One region of the Aeromonas encheleia genome, then DNA from elsewhere that is predicted to be linked to it. Evidence: predicted binding sites of a transcription regulator. Region 1 holds the regulator's gene; the other holds the start of a gene.

Evidence for each region. Region 1 encodes LexA, which represses DNA repair genes until DNA is damaged. Its sites were predicted from a motif close to ANCTGTNTNNNNANACAGNT; they were not measured.
Region 2: a site for LexA is predicted at 4,978-4,997, ahead of EL255_RS11365 (DUF4250 domain-containing protein). Genes of this name have one in related genera too.

Annotation. Positions count from the first base shown of each region.
Region 1 covers NZ_LR134376.1:4,252,369-4,259,755, forward strand. Annotated here, with positions in the region: gene dinF (MATE family efflux transporter DinF) at 1-951, opposite strand, end outside; gene EL255_RS19790 (SCO family protein) at 974-1,600, opposite strand; gene EL255_RS19795 (hypothetical protein) at 1,800-2,090, opposite strand; gene lexA (transcriptional repressor LexA) at 2,457-3,083, opposite strand; gene plsB (glycerol-3-phosphate 1-O-acyltransferase PlsB) at 3,297-5,720, shown strand; gene ubiA (4-hydroxybenzoate octaprenyltransferase) at 5,785-6,648, opposite strand; gene EL255_RS19815 (chorismate--pyruvate lyase family protein) at 6,645-7,196, opposite strand; gene EL255_RS19820 (flagellar basal body-associated protein FliL) at 7,342-7,387, shown strand, end outside.
Region 2 covers NZ_LR134376.1:2,442,855-2,450,241, reverse strand. Annotated here, with positions in the region: gene EL255_RS11395 (serine/threonine transporter) at 1-340, opposite strand, end outside; gene EL255_RS11390 (CoA pyrophosphatase) at 557-1,123, opposite strand; gene pabB (aminodeoxychorismate synthase component I) at 1,162-2,556, opposite strand; gene EL255_RS11380 (fumarate hydratase) at 2,753-4,276, shown strand; gene EL255_RS11375 (cell division inhibitor) at 4,465-4,953, opposite strand; gene EL255_RS11365 (DUF4250 domain-containing protein) at 5,187-5,384, shown strand; gene EL255_RS11360 (glycogen/starch/alpha-glucan phosphorylase) at 5,781-7,387, shown strand, end outside.

The DNA.
Region 1 (7,387 bases):
CTCCCGCAGCCCCTGCCGATCCCGCCGCCCTATGGCCCGGCCCACCATGGCCTCCACCGCGTAGGCAAAGCCATCCAGCCCGTAGGAGATGAGCATCAGGAAGTTGAGCAGCACCGCGTTGGCGGCCACCGCCACATCCCCCAGCCGCGCCCCCTGCAGGGTCATAAAGGCAAAACAGAGCTGCAGGCAGAGAGAGCGGATGAAGATATCCCGATTCAGGCCGAGCAGGCGCCGCAGCGCCGGCCACTGTCGCCAGCGCTGCCAGGCCCCCTGCCACACGTCGGCGGACAGATGGCGCAGTTGGCGGCTCACCAGCCAGAGTCCCACCCCCAGCGCGCCGTAGTCGGCCAGCAACGAGGCGGCGGCGACCCCCTTGACCTGCCAGCCCAGCCCCAGCACGAACCAGGCGTCCAGTACCATGTTGATGAGGTTGCTCAGGATCAGCAGCAGCATGGGGCTGCGGGCATCCTGCATGCCCAGCAGCCAGCCCATGATGACCAGGTTGCACAGCGCGGCCGGGGCACTCCAGATCCGCACCGACACGTATTCCCCGGCATAACCCTGCACCTCGGGCGAGCCGCCACTGAGCGCGATGAGCGCCGGCAGGAAGGGCAGCAACAGGAGCAGCAGTGCGGTGCCCAGACCAATGGCCAGACCCAGCGCCCGCGCCAGGGTGTCCAGCTGTCCCTCGGCGCTGGCGGCGCCATGAGCCTGGGCGGTCAGCCCGGTGGTGGACATGCGCAGGAAACCGAGCAGCCAGAAGAGGAGGTTGATGAGGGTGGCGCCGACCGAGACGCCGCCGAGGAACCAGGCCTGGCCGAGATGACCGATCACCCAGGTGTCCACCAGCCCGAGCAGCGGGGTGGTGATATTGGAAAACACCATGGGCAGGGCCAGGGCAAACACGGCCCTGTGACGCCTGGGATCCCGCAGCCAGGGCGGGATCAGCATGGGCAGGGCCACTGTTGGGGCATCATTCGTCGGCCAACCGCACTATCCGGCCAAAATCGGAGACCAGGGTCGTCATCGCCACATGGGGCACCTGCCCATCCACCATCTGGGGACGGAACACCGCCACCAGCTTGCCCTGCGGATCGATCAGCACTATGGAAGCCGAGTGGTCGATCAGGTAATCCTTGTCCCCGCTCTCCGCCATTGAGTAGACGAGGCCGAGGTTGCGCACGAAGGGGAACAGATGGTTGTGGGGACCGGTGGCGGCCTTGAACTCCGGCTGGAAGAAGGCGGTATATCGCTTGAGGCGGGCGCTGTCATCCCGCTGCGGATCCGCCGAGACGAAGACCACCTGGCTGCTGGGGGCGATTTTTTTCAGCTCAGGATAGACGGAGCGCAGATCCGCCAGCGTGGTCGGGCAGATGTCCGGGCAATAGGTATAACCGATGAACAGGAAGGTCCAGTGGCCACTCAGGCTGTCCGGGGTGAAGGCCTGCCCCTCGGCGTCGGTGAGCGTGAAAGGATTGATGTCCCGGCCCTGTGCGTAGTAGTCCGCCTGCTCGGGCAGGGCGGGCTGGCTCCAATGGTAGGCAGCCATCATGCCGCCGACCAGCAGCAGAAACAGCAGGGGGTAACGAGGTTTAACCATATAAAACAAAGCCTTGCTAGTCTAATCAGCCGAAGAAAGGGCTAAACGAATGGCTATTGTAACCCGCTCGGCACCCTTTTTGGCTACCCAAGGTCCGGATAGCGGTCTGGCGGAGGCTCGACAATTGGGGGAAACAGGCTGGGCCGACAAGCAAACAGAAGCCCCATATTGGATGGGGCTCGCAATAGATCCGGGTAACTCAGGGGCGCCGTCTGTGCTGCGCCTGCGTACGCTTGGCAACGGTGTGCAGCGGCACGACCGGGGCCGTCCAGGGGGCATCCGGCAGCCCCATGTCATGGTGGCGGCGAAACAGCCGCACCAGACGGACTATCTTGTCCTTGGGGCAGCCCAGCCAGATGGTCCAGCCATCGCCCTTGTGATAAACCCAGAGCGCATAAAACCACGTCATCCGGCTGCCCTTGATGAAGCGGGTAATGGAAGATGCGGGCGCTGCGGCCAGACCCGGATCCCATGGCGAGCTTGAAGCCATACCTGTCCTCCTTGCTCAACAGGTCACGCCGACCAGCCCCCTGGACACCCCAAGACACTGTCGCGTGCTGACTGTACGAGTCGCTTCGGGCCTTTGGCTCGCTCGATGTGCGAGCGCCCGAAGACTCTCCCTTCTATCCCGCGCCGCCTCGGCGCAGCGCCAGTGATGCATGCTCGCGGCCTTATGCTGGCCACTCAGGCAACCATCCGGGCCAGCGCTGGCGCACCGGGCCTTATCAAAGGATATATCCGAAATGCCCGCCGTGCGGCGGTGAGATGGAGACAAAAATGGCGGTCATCAGGGAGGACGCAAGCTAACGGGGGAAAAGGGGCAAAACGAGACGGCCTCCCGCAGGAGGCCGTGCCGTTACATCCAGTCGGCGTTGCGGATCACGCCGACGGCCAGACCTTCGATGGTGAGGTGCTGGCTGGAGAGATCCACCTCGATGGGAGAGAGCTCTTCGTTCTCCGGCAGCAGCCACACCTGGCTGCCCTTGCGCTGGAAGCGCTTGACGGTGACATCCTCATCGAGGCGAGCCACCACCACCTGGCCATTGCGCACTTCCTGGGTCTTGTGCACCGCCAGCAGGTCGCCATCCATGATGCCGATGTTCTTCATGCTCATCCCCTGCACCCGCAGCAGGAAGTCTGCCCGCGGATGGAACAGAGCAGGATCCACCTGATAGTGGCTCTCTATGTGCTCCTGGGCCAGGATCGGCTCACCGGCCGCAACCTTGCCGATCAGCGGCAAGCCGCTCTCTTCCGGCGCGACTTCCTCTTCCTCGAGCAGCAGCCTGATACCGCGGGAGGTACCGGGCATGATCTCGATGACCCCTTTCTTGGCCAGGGCCTTCAGATGTTCCTCGGCCGCATTGGCCGACTTGAAACCAAGCTTCTGGGCGATCTCGGCACGAGTCGGCGGCATGCCGGTCTCGCTCATGTTTACCTTGATCAGCGCCAGCACTTCGGCCTGGCGGGGGGTAAGAGGTTTCATAGGATTGGCACCTGTTTTTTTATACAGCACACTGGCAGTATATACAGTGCTGGGGCCAAGGCAAGGCGTTGCTGACATTTGTCGCATCCTTGTCGCACTTCTTGCCAGGAAATAGACCATTCTTGATCCTGCACAGCCACTCATCGTACCTCTCGGCGACAAGCCAACGGTGATTTGTTATGCTCACGCCGCATTTTTTGGAGAGCAGCACCCATGTCCATAGGACAGAACATTTCCAGAGCCATACTGCAATGGCCTATCAGCGGCTTGGTCAATCACAAGAGCCTGCCGGAAAACCCCATTACAGAACTGAACCTGGACCCGGCCAGACCCATTGTCTATGCCCTGAAAACCAGCTCGATCACCGACCTGATGACGCTGCAGCAATGCTGCGAGGATCTCGGTCTGCCCGGTCCCTTCACCCCGCTGGAGCTCGGTGACCAGCTGCTGCCGCGCTACGTCTGCCTGGATCGTCCGCCTCCCCTGTTCGGAAAACGCAACAAGCCACTCCCCTTCTTGCAAGAGTTTCACCAGCTGCTGGATCTGCACAAGCAGGATCCGGCGCTGGATATCCAGGTCGTGCCCGTCACCCTGTTCTGGGGCCGCGCCCCGGGCCGCGAGGGTGAAGAGGCCTCCGGCTGGAACATCATCAGCAGCCTGGCCCCGAACAGGCTCAAGAAGGCGATGATCGTGATCCTCAAGGGTCGCGAAAACCTGGTACGCTTCTCGCCGCCACTTTCCCTGCGCCATATGGCGGACAAGCACGGCACCGACGAGGCCATAGCCCACAAGCTGGCGCGGGTGGCCCGCACCCACTTCAGCCGCCAGCAGCTGGCGGCGACCGGCCCCAAGCTGCCGAACCGCAACCTGCTGTTCAAGCAGTTGCTGGATTCCAGCGTGATCCAGCAGGCGATCGAGGAAGAGGCCCAGCGCGAGGGCATCAGCCTGGAGAAGGCCCAGAAGCGCGCCCACGGCTACATGGACGAGATCGCCGCCAACTTCTCTTTCCGGCTGATCCGGCTCGGCGAGACTTTCCTCGGTTGGCTGTGGAACAAGCTCTACCGCGGCCTGTCGGTCAACGGCGCCGAGCGGGTGCGCCAGCTGGCGCAGGAAGGCCACGAGATCGTCTACGTGCCCTGCCATCGCAGCCACATGGATTACCTGCTGCTCTCCTACGTCATCTATCACCAGGGCATGGTGCCGCCCCACATCGCGGCCGGCATCAATCTCAACTTCTGGCCGGCGGGCCCCATCTTCCGCCACGGCGGCGCCTTCTTCATTCGCCGTACCTTCAAGGGCAACCCGCTCTACAGCACCGTATTCCGCGAATACCTGAATCTGCTGTTCGCCAAGGGCTACTCGGTGGAGTTCTTCACCGAGGGCGGGCGTTCGCGCACCGGGCGCCTGCTGCCGCCCAAGACCGGGATGCTGGCCATGACACTGCAGGCCATGATGCGCGGGCTGGACAGGCCGGTGACCCTGGTCCCCGTCTATCTCGGCTATGAGCACGTGATGGAGGTGAACACCTACCACAACGAGCTCAAGGGCAGCCGCAAGGAGAAGGAGAGCTTCCTGCAGGTGCTCGGCATACTGCGCAAGCTGCGCAACTACGGCCGGGGCTTCGTCAACTTCGGTGAGCCGCTGACCCTCAACAACTACCTCGGCGAGCACGTGCCGCACTGGAAGGAGAGCATCGGCAAGGAAGAGCGCCCCGAGTGGATGGCGCCCACCGTCAACCGGCTGGCCGAGCTGCTGATGACCCGCATCAACGATGCCGCCGCCGTCAACGGCCTGACCCTGAGCGCCCTGGCACTGTTGGCCGCCGAGCGCCACGCCCTGACCCGTGACGAGCTGCAGGCGCAGCTCAACACCTATCTGGACCTGCTCAAGCAGGTGCCCTACAGCCCCCAGAGCACCCTGCCGGATGAGGATGCCAGGACCCTGCTGGATCAGGCGATGGAGCTCAACAAGTTCGAGGTGAGCGAGGACAAGCTGGGCCAGATCATCAGCCTGGACCGCTATCAGGCGATCCTGCTGACCTACTATCGCAACAACATACTGCACCTGTTCGCCATGCCGTCCCTGGTGGCCACCCTGATCGAGCGCTGCGAGGGGATCTCCCGCAGCGAGATCGTCGCCCGCTGCGTCGACATCTACCCGTTGCTCAAGACCGAGCTGTTCCTGCGCTATGAAGAGGAAGAGCTGCCGGAGCTGATCGATGCCCTGCTGGGCGAGCTGCAACGCCAGCAGCTGATCGAGGCGCGCGACGGCGGCTACTGGGTCAACCCGGGCAACCAGATGCGCCTGCTGCTGCTGGCCGAGAGCATCCAGGAGACGCTGCAACGCTACGCCATAGTGCTGACCCGGGTGCTGGCCCAACCCTATATCGAGGCAGAGCAGCTGGAAGCGGACGGCCTGATGATGGCGGAACGCCTCGGCACCCTGCACGGCATCAACGCCCCCGAGTTCTTCGACCAGAAGCTGTTCAGCACCCTGATCCACAGCCTGCGCAGCGAAGGCTATCTGGACACGGGCTGCAAACCGGATCTGGGCCGCTTCCAGGCGCTGGCCGACAACATAGTGCCGCTGCTCAGCACCAGGATCCGGCGGACGATAGAGGCCGGCAACCGGCCCTGAGGCCGCCGCCCGGCATCAAACAAAAAGGCCGCATGATGCGGCCTTTTTCATGGGAGCCTGCGGCTCAGAGGTAGTGGATCACCACCCCGATCAGCACCAGGGCCCCCACGTAGTTGTTGTTGAGAAACGCCTGGAAGCAGGCCTCCCGCTGCCGCTCACGGATGAGCCGCTGCTGATAGACGAACAGCACCGCCGCCCCCAGCAGCCCCCAGTAGTAGCTGGCCCCCAGCGCCATCAGCTCCCCCACCAGCAGCAGGATCAGCAGGGTCGCCAGCTGCAGCATGCCGATGATCCGCTTGTCGTGGCGGCCGAACAGGATGGCGCTCGACTTCAGGCCCAGCTTGAGGTCGTCATCCCGGTCCACCATGGCGTACTGGGTGTCATAGGCGATGGTCCACAGCAGGTTGGCGAGAAACAGCAGCCAGGCCACGGCGGGCAGGGCGTTGGCCTGCGCCGCATAGGCCATGGGAATGGACCAGGAGAAGGCCATCCCCAGCACCAGCTGCGGTATCGGGATGAAACGCTTCATGAAGGGGTAGCAGACCGCCAGCAGCAGGCCGGCGAACGACAGCCCTATGGTGAGCGGGTTCAGGGTCAGCACCAGGCCGAACGAGATGAGGGCCAGCACGGCGAACAGTGCCAGCACCTCCCGCGGCCCGACCCTGCCCATGGGCAGCGGCCGGCCGGCGGTGCGCTTCACATGGCCGTCGAAGTTGCGATCCGCATAGTCGTTGATGACGCAGCCGGCCGAGCGCATCAGGAAGACCCCCACCACAAACACCACCAGGATCCAGGGGTCCGGCGGGCCACCGGCCGCCAGCCAGAGTGCCCACAGGGTCGGCCACAGCAGCAGCAGGGTGCCGATGGGCTTGTCGATGCGGGCCAACTGCACATAGGCCAGTCCCCGCTCCTTGGTTAACAGCTTCACTCCAGCTCCTTATTCGATGGCAGCGCATCAGACGATAGCGAGGGCAAGAAGAGTTCGTGGACCAGCAAGGGCCACTGCCCCAGATAGAGACGGGAACGGCGTCCCCAGACGGTGGCGGCCTGGCACCAGGGGTTGGCCGCTATTTCGAAACAGGCCAGCTGCAGGTGATCGCGCCGCGCCGGCGCATCGCCGAAGATGCGCTCCCCCAGCGGTTGCTCGCCCAGATCATGCAAACCGCTCCCTTGCAGCGCCGCCTCGGCAAACAGGGTCCAGCCCAGGATCGCCGGCCCGCCATCCCCATGCAGGATCACCTCGCGGCACAGCCCCATGGGATGCGGGGCGGCCACCAGATCCTGCTCATCGGCGCCGAGCGACACGCTGCGATTGCCCAGCAGTTGCACCGAGAGATGGCGATTGTAACGACGCAGCCGTCGGGTCATGGAATCGGCTTCCAGCAACCAGGGGCGCAGCGCCTCGGGGAGATCGCACTGCTCGGGCGTCCGCCACGGGGCAAGCTGGATCAGGGGAACAGTCAACTCGGACTTCACAACTTCACCATCCGGAGATTTCCGTTGTCAGGTTAAAATCCGGTTTATTATCCGTAAATCAATCGAGAATTGTAAGAACATCCGTGCTTGACGGCCCCGATGGCAGCATCAAAAATGGGGCATCTGTCGCTGCTGAGCCATCTTGATGAAGATCTCCAGAATTCTGCTGGTGTTATTGCTGGGCTGTACCG
Region 2 (7,387 bases), 1.8 Mb from region 1:
AGAGCAGGGTGATTAATTTACCGGCACCGACGCCGAAATGCTCTTCCACCACTTGGGTGATGTCGGCATTGGGGTTCTTGGAGGAGAGCACGAAGCGGGCCAGCCCACGGTGGGCGAGGTAGGTCATGGGACCCACCAGCAGGGCCATCACCACCAGTGGCCAGAAGCCACCCATGCCGGCGTTGATGGGCAGGAACAGGATACCGGCCCCGACGGCGGTACCGAACAGGCTGATCACCCAGGTGGTGTCCTGCTTGTTCCAACTGCGAGATTGCAGGGAGCGGGTACCTTGCTCCTGTGTGGCCGCGACGTCTTGTGCGCCGGTGACAGTATTAGACATGTGTCTTACCCCGAATGTGTAGTTTTGATTGAGTCGGCGCAAGAATACTTTTTTTTTAATCAAAAATGTTGATCAGATTCACCTTTATGAGGCGCAACCCCGTACTTTCTTATAAAAATGTGATCAAAAGAATAAAAAATCAAAATCTCTTTATCATATTCAATGTTAGTTGAGTGTTAATTGGATAATTTTTCATCCGGCGAGGTTGTCGGAATGTTATTTTGACAGGTGCGCGGAGAGCTGGCGAATCATGCTGGCGGTCGCCCCCCAGATGAAAGATTGCTGCCAGGGGATCCAGTAGATGGTGTGGTGCTTGCCGGCCCTGGGGATGGTCAGGGTGATGTGGTGCGCCAGATCCAGCACATGGTTGAGCGGCACCTCGAAAGCCTGCTCCACCTCATCGGGGCTCAGCGTGAGCTGGTAATCGGCGTCGACCATGGCCAGCACCGGCAACACGTCGTAGAGGGAGATGGTGTTGAGCGGGGTGAGGCTGCCGATGACGTGGATCTTGGATGAGGGGATCCCCAGCTCCTCCCGGGTTTCCCGCAGGGCGGTGTGGATCAGGCTCTCGTCCTCCGGATCCTGGCGCCCACCGGGGAAGCTGATCTGCCCCGGGTGGTGGCGCAGCTGCGCGCTGCGACGGGTCAGCAGCAGCTGCAGCCCGGTGGGGCGCTCCACCAGGGGGAGCAGCACAGCCGCCGGCTTGAGCCCGGCCAGCATCAGCCGATGTGCCGGGGCAGGGCGCTGCAGCAGAAACCGGGTCAGCAGTTCGGCACTGTCCATCTTGATGTTTCCCTCCCTGTGGGCGGTGCAAGGGGCCGTCACTGGCGCAGGGCATCCAGCAGCGGCAAGATACGGGCGACCTTGTCGTAGGTCTCCTGATACTCGCTGTCTGCGTCCGAGTCGGCGATGATGCCACCCCCCGCCCAGCAATGGAGCCGTCCGGCTTCGGCGATCAGGGTGCGGATGCAGATGCTGGTGTCCATCCGGCCGTGCTGGCTCAGGTAGCCGATGCTGCCGCAATAGGCATTGCGCCGCTGGGGCTCCAGCTCCTCGATGATCTCCATCGCCCGGATCTTGGGCGCCCCTGTGATGGAGCCGCCGGGGAAGCAGGCGCGCAGCAGATCCACCCCCTGCCAGCGAGCATCCAGTTCACCATGAATGGTGGAGACCAGGTGATGCACGGCGGGGAAGGACTCCACCGCAAACAGGTGCGGCACGCTGACGCTGCCGGGGCGGCTCACCCTGCCGATGTCGTTGCGCAGCAGATCCACGATCATCAGGTTCTCCGATCTGTCCTTGTCGGCGCTGGCCAGTTCGAGGGCACTGGCCTGATCTTGCTGCGGATCGGCAAGCCGTGGGCGGGTCCCCTTGATTGGCTTGGTCTCGATATGGCGGCCGTCGAGCAGCAGGAAGCGCTCCGGCGACAGGCTCAAGATGGCACTCTCTGGCAGCCGGATGAAGGCCGAGAAGGGGGCCTTGTTGGCGGCGCTGAGGCTGAGATAGGCGGACCATTCATCCCCCCGATAGGGGGCGCTGAAGCGCTGGGTGAGGTTGATCTGATAGCAATCCCCCGCCGCCAGGTAGGCTTGGATACGGGCGAATTTCTCACCGTATTCGGCCCGGCTCATGTTGCTCTGCCAGGACCCCTGCAAGGAGAAGGCCTCTTGCGAGGTACAGGAAGGGGCCGTTTGCGTCAGCTGCGCCTCTAGCCATTGCAGCCGGCTGGCGAGCCCCGCCTCGTCCCCCCAATGCACCAGCTGCCAGGCGCCGGTCGCCACCTCCCGCAGCAGTGCCCAGTCGTAGATCCCCACCGCCATGTCCGGCACTCGGATGTCGGCGCTGGCCTGCGTTGGCAGACGCTCGAACCGCCGCCCCAGATCATAGCCAAAGAGCCCGAGGGCACCGCCGATAAAGGGCAGTGCACAGGCCTCCTGCGTCAGCTCCCCCAGCAAGGCGCGTTGGGTGCTGGCGAGCAGGCTGAGGGGATCGCCATCATGATGCTCGACGGTGTTGCCACGGCGCAGGCAGGTGTTGGCACCGCGGGTTTCCAGGGTGGCGAGGGGATCGGCGCTGAGGATGTCGAAGCGGTTGTCGGCGCCCTGGGCACCGGCTGACTCCAGCAAGATGGCCCAGGGTTGCGGTTGCAACCGGCCAAACAGCTCGTGGAGCGATCTTTGCGGGTCGAAATGGTGGATATGCAGTCTTGGTTTCATTTTTTGTTACACAGGCAACAGTTTGCACCCAGCTCCCTAGCCGGTACGGGAGCTCAAGCGTATCATAGCCGCCGGAATTTTTAGAAAAAACACGCCGTTGTCTCTCGGCCCCGCGGACGTTTTTCGCAGGCCGAGAGCCCGGCTCATATGGAAGCCCTTGCTCGCGTTTGCGAAGACAAGGACCAGTGAGGATGATATGAGCATCATTAGAAAACAGGACTTTATCGATTCCATTGCCGACGCCCTGCAGTACATCTCCTTCTACCACCCCCTCGACTTCGTCCAGGCCGCCAAGGCCGCCTATGACCGCGAGATCAACCCGGCCGCCAAGGATGCCCTGGCCCAGATCCTGATCAACTCCCGCATGTCAGCCGAGGGGCACCGTCCCCTGTGCCAGGACACCGGCATCGTCACCTGCTTCGTCAAGATCGGCATGCAGGTGCAGTGGGACAGTGACATGACGGTGCAGGAGATGGTGGATGAGGGGACGCGCCGCGCCTACACCAATCCGGACAACCCCCTGCGTGCCAGCGTGCTGGCCGATCCAGCCGGCAGCCGCAAGAACACCAAGGACAACGCCCCGGCCGTGGTGCACATCGACATGATCCAAGGCAACAAGGTGGAGGTGAGCATCGCGGCCAAGGGCGGCGGCTCCGAGAACAAATCCAAGATGGTGATGCTCAACCCCTCCGATGACGTGGTCGAGTGGGTGCTGAAGACGGTGCCGACCATGGGGGCCGGCTGGTGCCCGCCCGGCATGCTGGGCATCGGCATCGGCGGCACCGCCGAGAAGGCCGCTGTGCTCGCCAAGGAAGCCCTGATGGAGCACATCGACATTCAGGAGCTGATCGCCAGTGGTCCCGAGACCACTGAAGAGAAGCTGCGGGTCGAGCTCTACGACAAGGTCAACAAGCTGGGGATCGGTGCCCAGGGGCTGGGTGGCCTCACCACTGTGCTGGACGTGAAGGTCAAGTCTGCCCCGACCCACGCCGCCTCCAAGCCGGTGGTGATGATCCCCAACTGCGCCGCCACCCGCCACGTCCACTTCGAGCTGGATGGCTCTGGCCCGGCCGAGCTGACGCCGCCGAAGCTGAGCGATTGGCCGGAGATCACCCGCGAAGCGGGTGGCAATGTGCGCCGGGTCAACGTCGATGGCATCACCAAGGCCGAGCTCGCCAGCTGGAAGAGCGGCGATACCGTGCTGCTCTCCGGCAAGATCCTGACCGGTCGCGACGCGGCCCACAAGCGCATCGCCGACATGCTCAAGAAGGGTGAGGGGCTGCCGGAAGGGGTCGACTTCACCAACCGCTTCATCTATTACGTGGGCCCGGTCGATGCGGTGCGTGACGAGGTGGTCGGCCCGGCAGGCCCCACCACCTCGACCCGGATGGACAAGTTCACCGACATGATGCTGGGCGAGACCGGCCTCATCGGCATGATCGGCAAGTCCGAGCGGGGCCCCAAGACGGTGCAGAGCATCAAGGAGCACCAGGCCGTCTACCTGATGGCCGTCGGTGGCGCCGCCTACTTGGTGGCGAAAGCCATCAAGAAGGCACGGGTCGTGGCCTTCGCCGATCTGGGCATGGAGGCCATCTACGAGTTCGAGGTGGAGGACATGCCGGTGACAGTGGCCGTCGACTCCCAGGGCAACAACATCCATGAAACCGGCCCTGCATACTGGTCGGCCAGGATCGCCGAGCTGGATGTCAAGCTCTCCTGATCCGGGATGGCGAGGGTCGTCCGCTCGGTGATGACCCTGTGCGGGCGCACGCCTCGTGGCAAGCCCCGCTGTGATAAAAACCGATGTGACAAGAGGCGACCCCAGGGTCGCCTTTTTCGTGTCCGCAGGATGTGAGGGGAGTTGGAATAACCCATTCCGAGGCGACGCCTATCGCGCCCTGCCGACTCTCAATGGTTGAGGTAGACATCCTGCCCGCCGTAGCAGAGGGGGCCGCTCTGGGCGGGCAGGGCACCCTTGGGTTCGAAGAAGCGGGTCAGCACCCCGAAGCGTTGCCCCAGCTTGTTCAATCTGGCGCGATCCAGGGCGATCTGCTCGGGTAACCAGGTCAGCACGGCGGCGCAGTGGCCATTGCCCAGGCTCTGCTCCAGCATGCGTTGCCAGTTCTTGATCTTGGCGCCGTGCACCACCAGCACCCGGGCGGGATCGATCCCCTGTGCCTGCAACTGTTCGGCGACGGGCAAGCCCGGCGGGGCTATGAGCAGGATCCAGCCGCCCTTGTCCTGACTCAGCCGCCCCAGTTCGTCGAGCAACTGGGTTTCATGAGCATGGGTCGCCAGCCGGTGATCGTGCTCTCCCTTGCCCTGATGGCGAGTGGGCCAGGGGGTGATCAGGCCGAGGGTAGAAGCGAGGGGGCGGTGACTCAGGGGCTGGCTCATATGTTTGTCCTGTATGAATAACCATGCTGTATGTGCATACAGTAGTTGTAACTCGTGCCAGTGACAAGTCATTTATGGTCAAAAATGTGAGCGGATTAACAACGCGATAAGCTAGTTAATTGAATAAAAAGGAAATTTACATTCAAACCGAATTGGGTGTTTTTTGCGCTATGGACAAAGCCAGGGCAGGCGCCCATGGTTATACAGTATGTATGGGAAGAGGAGAGACCAAGATGGATGTCAGCACCTTGCAACGGCTGGACGCCAATATTCTGCTCGGGATCATCAACGAGAAGCTGCGGCTGGAGTGCGATGGTCTGGAAGAGTTGTTGGCCTACTACGACATGACAGAGGATCAGTTGGCCACGCGCCTGCAGCAGATTGGCTATCACTATGATCCCATGAGCAATCAGTTCAAGGCTCATGGCTAATTCGGTCACGGAGGGTGCCCCAACCGGGGCACCTTCTCTTAATTGATGCATGGCCCCGTCGATTATTGAAACCGGTTTCAACGAGCGCCGTCCTTGCGGTTATTTTCACGTATTTTCAGCCACTGGCAATCATTGAAAACCTATTCATGGATGTATATTTTTCATTAATAAGCAACCTGATGATTTTTATCGTTATTTTTATTTCATTCAGGCAAGTTTAAGGAAAGGGTTTTCATGCTTGAACTGTCATTTTCATGCGTTAAAGTGTGACTCATGTTAACGTTTGAACCATCGGCTTTAGCTAGTATGCCCACGCCGGAACATATTCTGAGATAACAACAGCGCCGGTCCCGAATGGGATAACATTTTTTTATTTGTAACGAAGGAAAATGGTTTATGGCTACCAAGAAGAAGACAGACCAGGATCTCCAACTGGATAAAGATCAGCTCAAGGCGAGTATCGTGCGTCACCTGCGTTCTACCTTGGGGACAAGCGAACAGAAAGCCTCGCCAGAAGCGTGGTGGAAAGCGACCGCGGCCGCCGTCAACGAACAGGTGTACGAGCGCCTGACCCGTACTCAGCAGACTCACTTCAAGAAAGATACTCGTGCCATTCACTATCTCTCTGCTGAATTCCTGATGGGGCGCCTGACCTCCAACAACCTGCATAACCTCTCCCTGTACAAGGTCTGCGAAGAGGCCCTTGGCGAACTCGGTCTGGAACTGACCGACCTGTGTGAACAAGAGCCCGACATGGCGCTCGGCAACGGTGGCCTGGGTCGCCTGGCCGCCTGCTTCATCGATTCCCTGGCCACCCTGAACTACCCGGCGGTGGGCTATGGCATTCATTACGAACACGGCCTGTTCCGCCAGGAGATCCAGGATGGCCGCCAGATCGAGCGCCCGGACTCCTGGCGCGAATATGGCAACCCCTGGGAGATCTGCCGTCCGGAATCCGTGCAGGAGATCCCGCTCTACGGTTACGTCGAGACGGTGTTTGGTGACAATGGCGGCCTGAAGAAGGTGTGGCACGCCGGTCGCAAGATCAAAGGGGTGCCCTGGGATATCCCGGTGGTGGGTTTTGGCGGCCACACCGTCAACATCCTGCGGCTGTGGGAGTCCCGCGCCTCCGAGTTCTTCGATTGGGATGTGTTCAACGCCGGCGGCTATATCGACTCCCAGGCGGAGAAGGCCCAGGCCGAGACCATCTCCAAGGTGCTCTATCCAAATGACGAGACAGATGCGGGCAAGGAGCTGCGTCTGATCCAGCAGTACTTCTTCTGTGCCTGCTCCATCAAGGACATCATGCGCCGCTACAAGCGGGCTCATGGCAGCAACTTCGACAACTTTGCCGCCCAAATTGCCATCCAGCTCAACGACACCCACCCGACCGTGGCGATCCCCGAGCTGATGCGGGTGCTGGTGGACGAGGAAGGGCTGAACTGGGATACAGCCTGGGCCATCTGCTACCGGGTCTTCTCCTACACCAACCACACCCTGCTGCCGGAAGCGCTGGAGAAGTGGAGCGTCAGCCTGTTCGAGAAGGTGCTGCCCCGCCATCTCGAGATCATCTACGAGATCAACGCCCGCTTCCTGGAAGAGCTGGTCGAACCCAAGTGGCCGGGCAACGATGCCATCAAGGCCAAGCTCTCCATCATCGAGGAAGGGGACGTGCGCAAGGTGCGCATGGGCAACCTGTGCGTGATCGGCTCCTCCAAGGTCAACGGCGTGGCCGAGATCCACTCCAAGCTGGTGAAGGAGGATCTCTTCCCCGAGTATGCCGAGCTGTGGCCCCAGAAGATGTGCAACGTCACCAACGGCGTGACCCCCCGGCGCTGGCTGCTGGCCTGCAACCCCGAGTTGGCCGAACTTTATAACGAAGTGGTGGGTAAAGAGTGGCCGTTGCAACTGGACAAGCTGCGTGCCGTCACCAAGTTTGCCGACGATCAGGCATTCCAGCAGCAGTTCATGCGCATCAAGCGCCACAACAAGGAGAAGCTGGT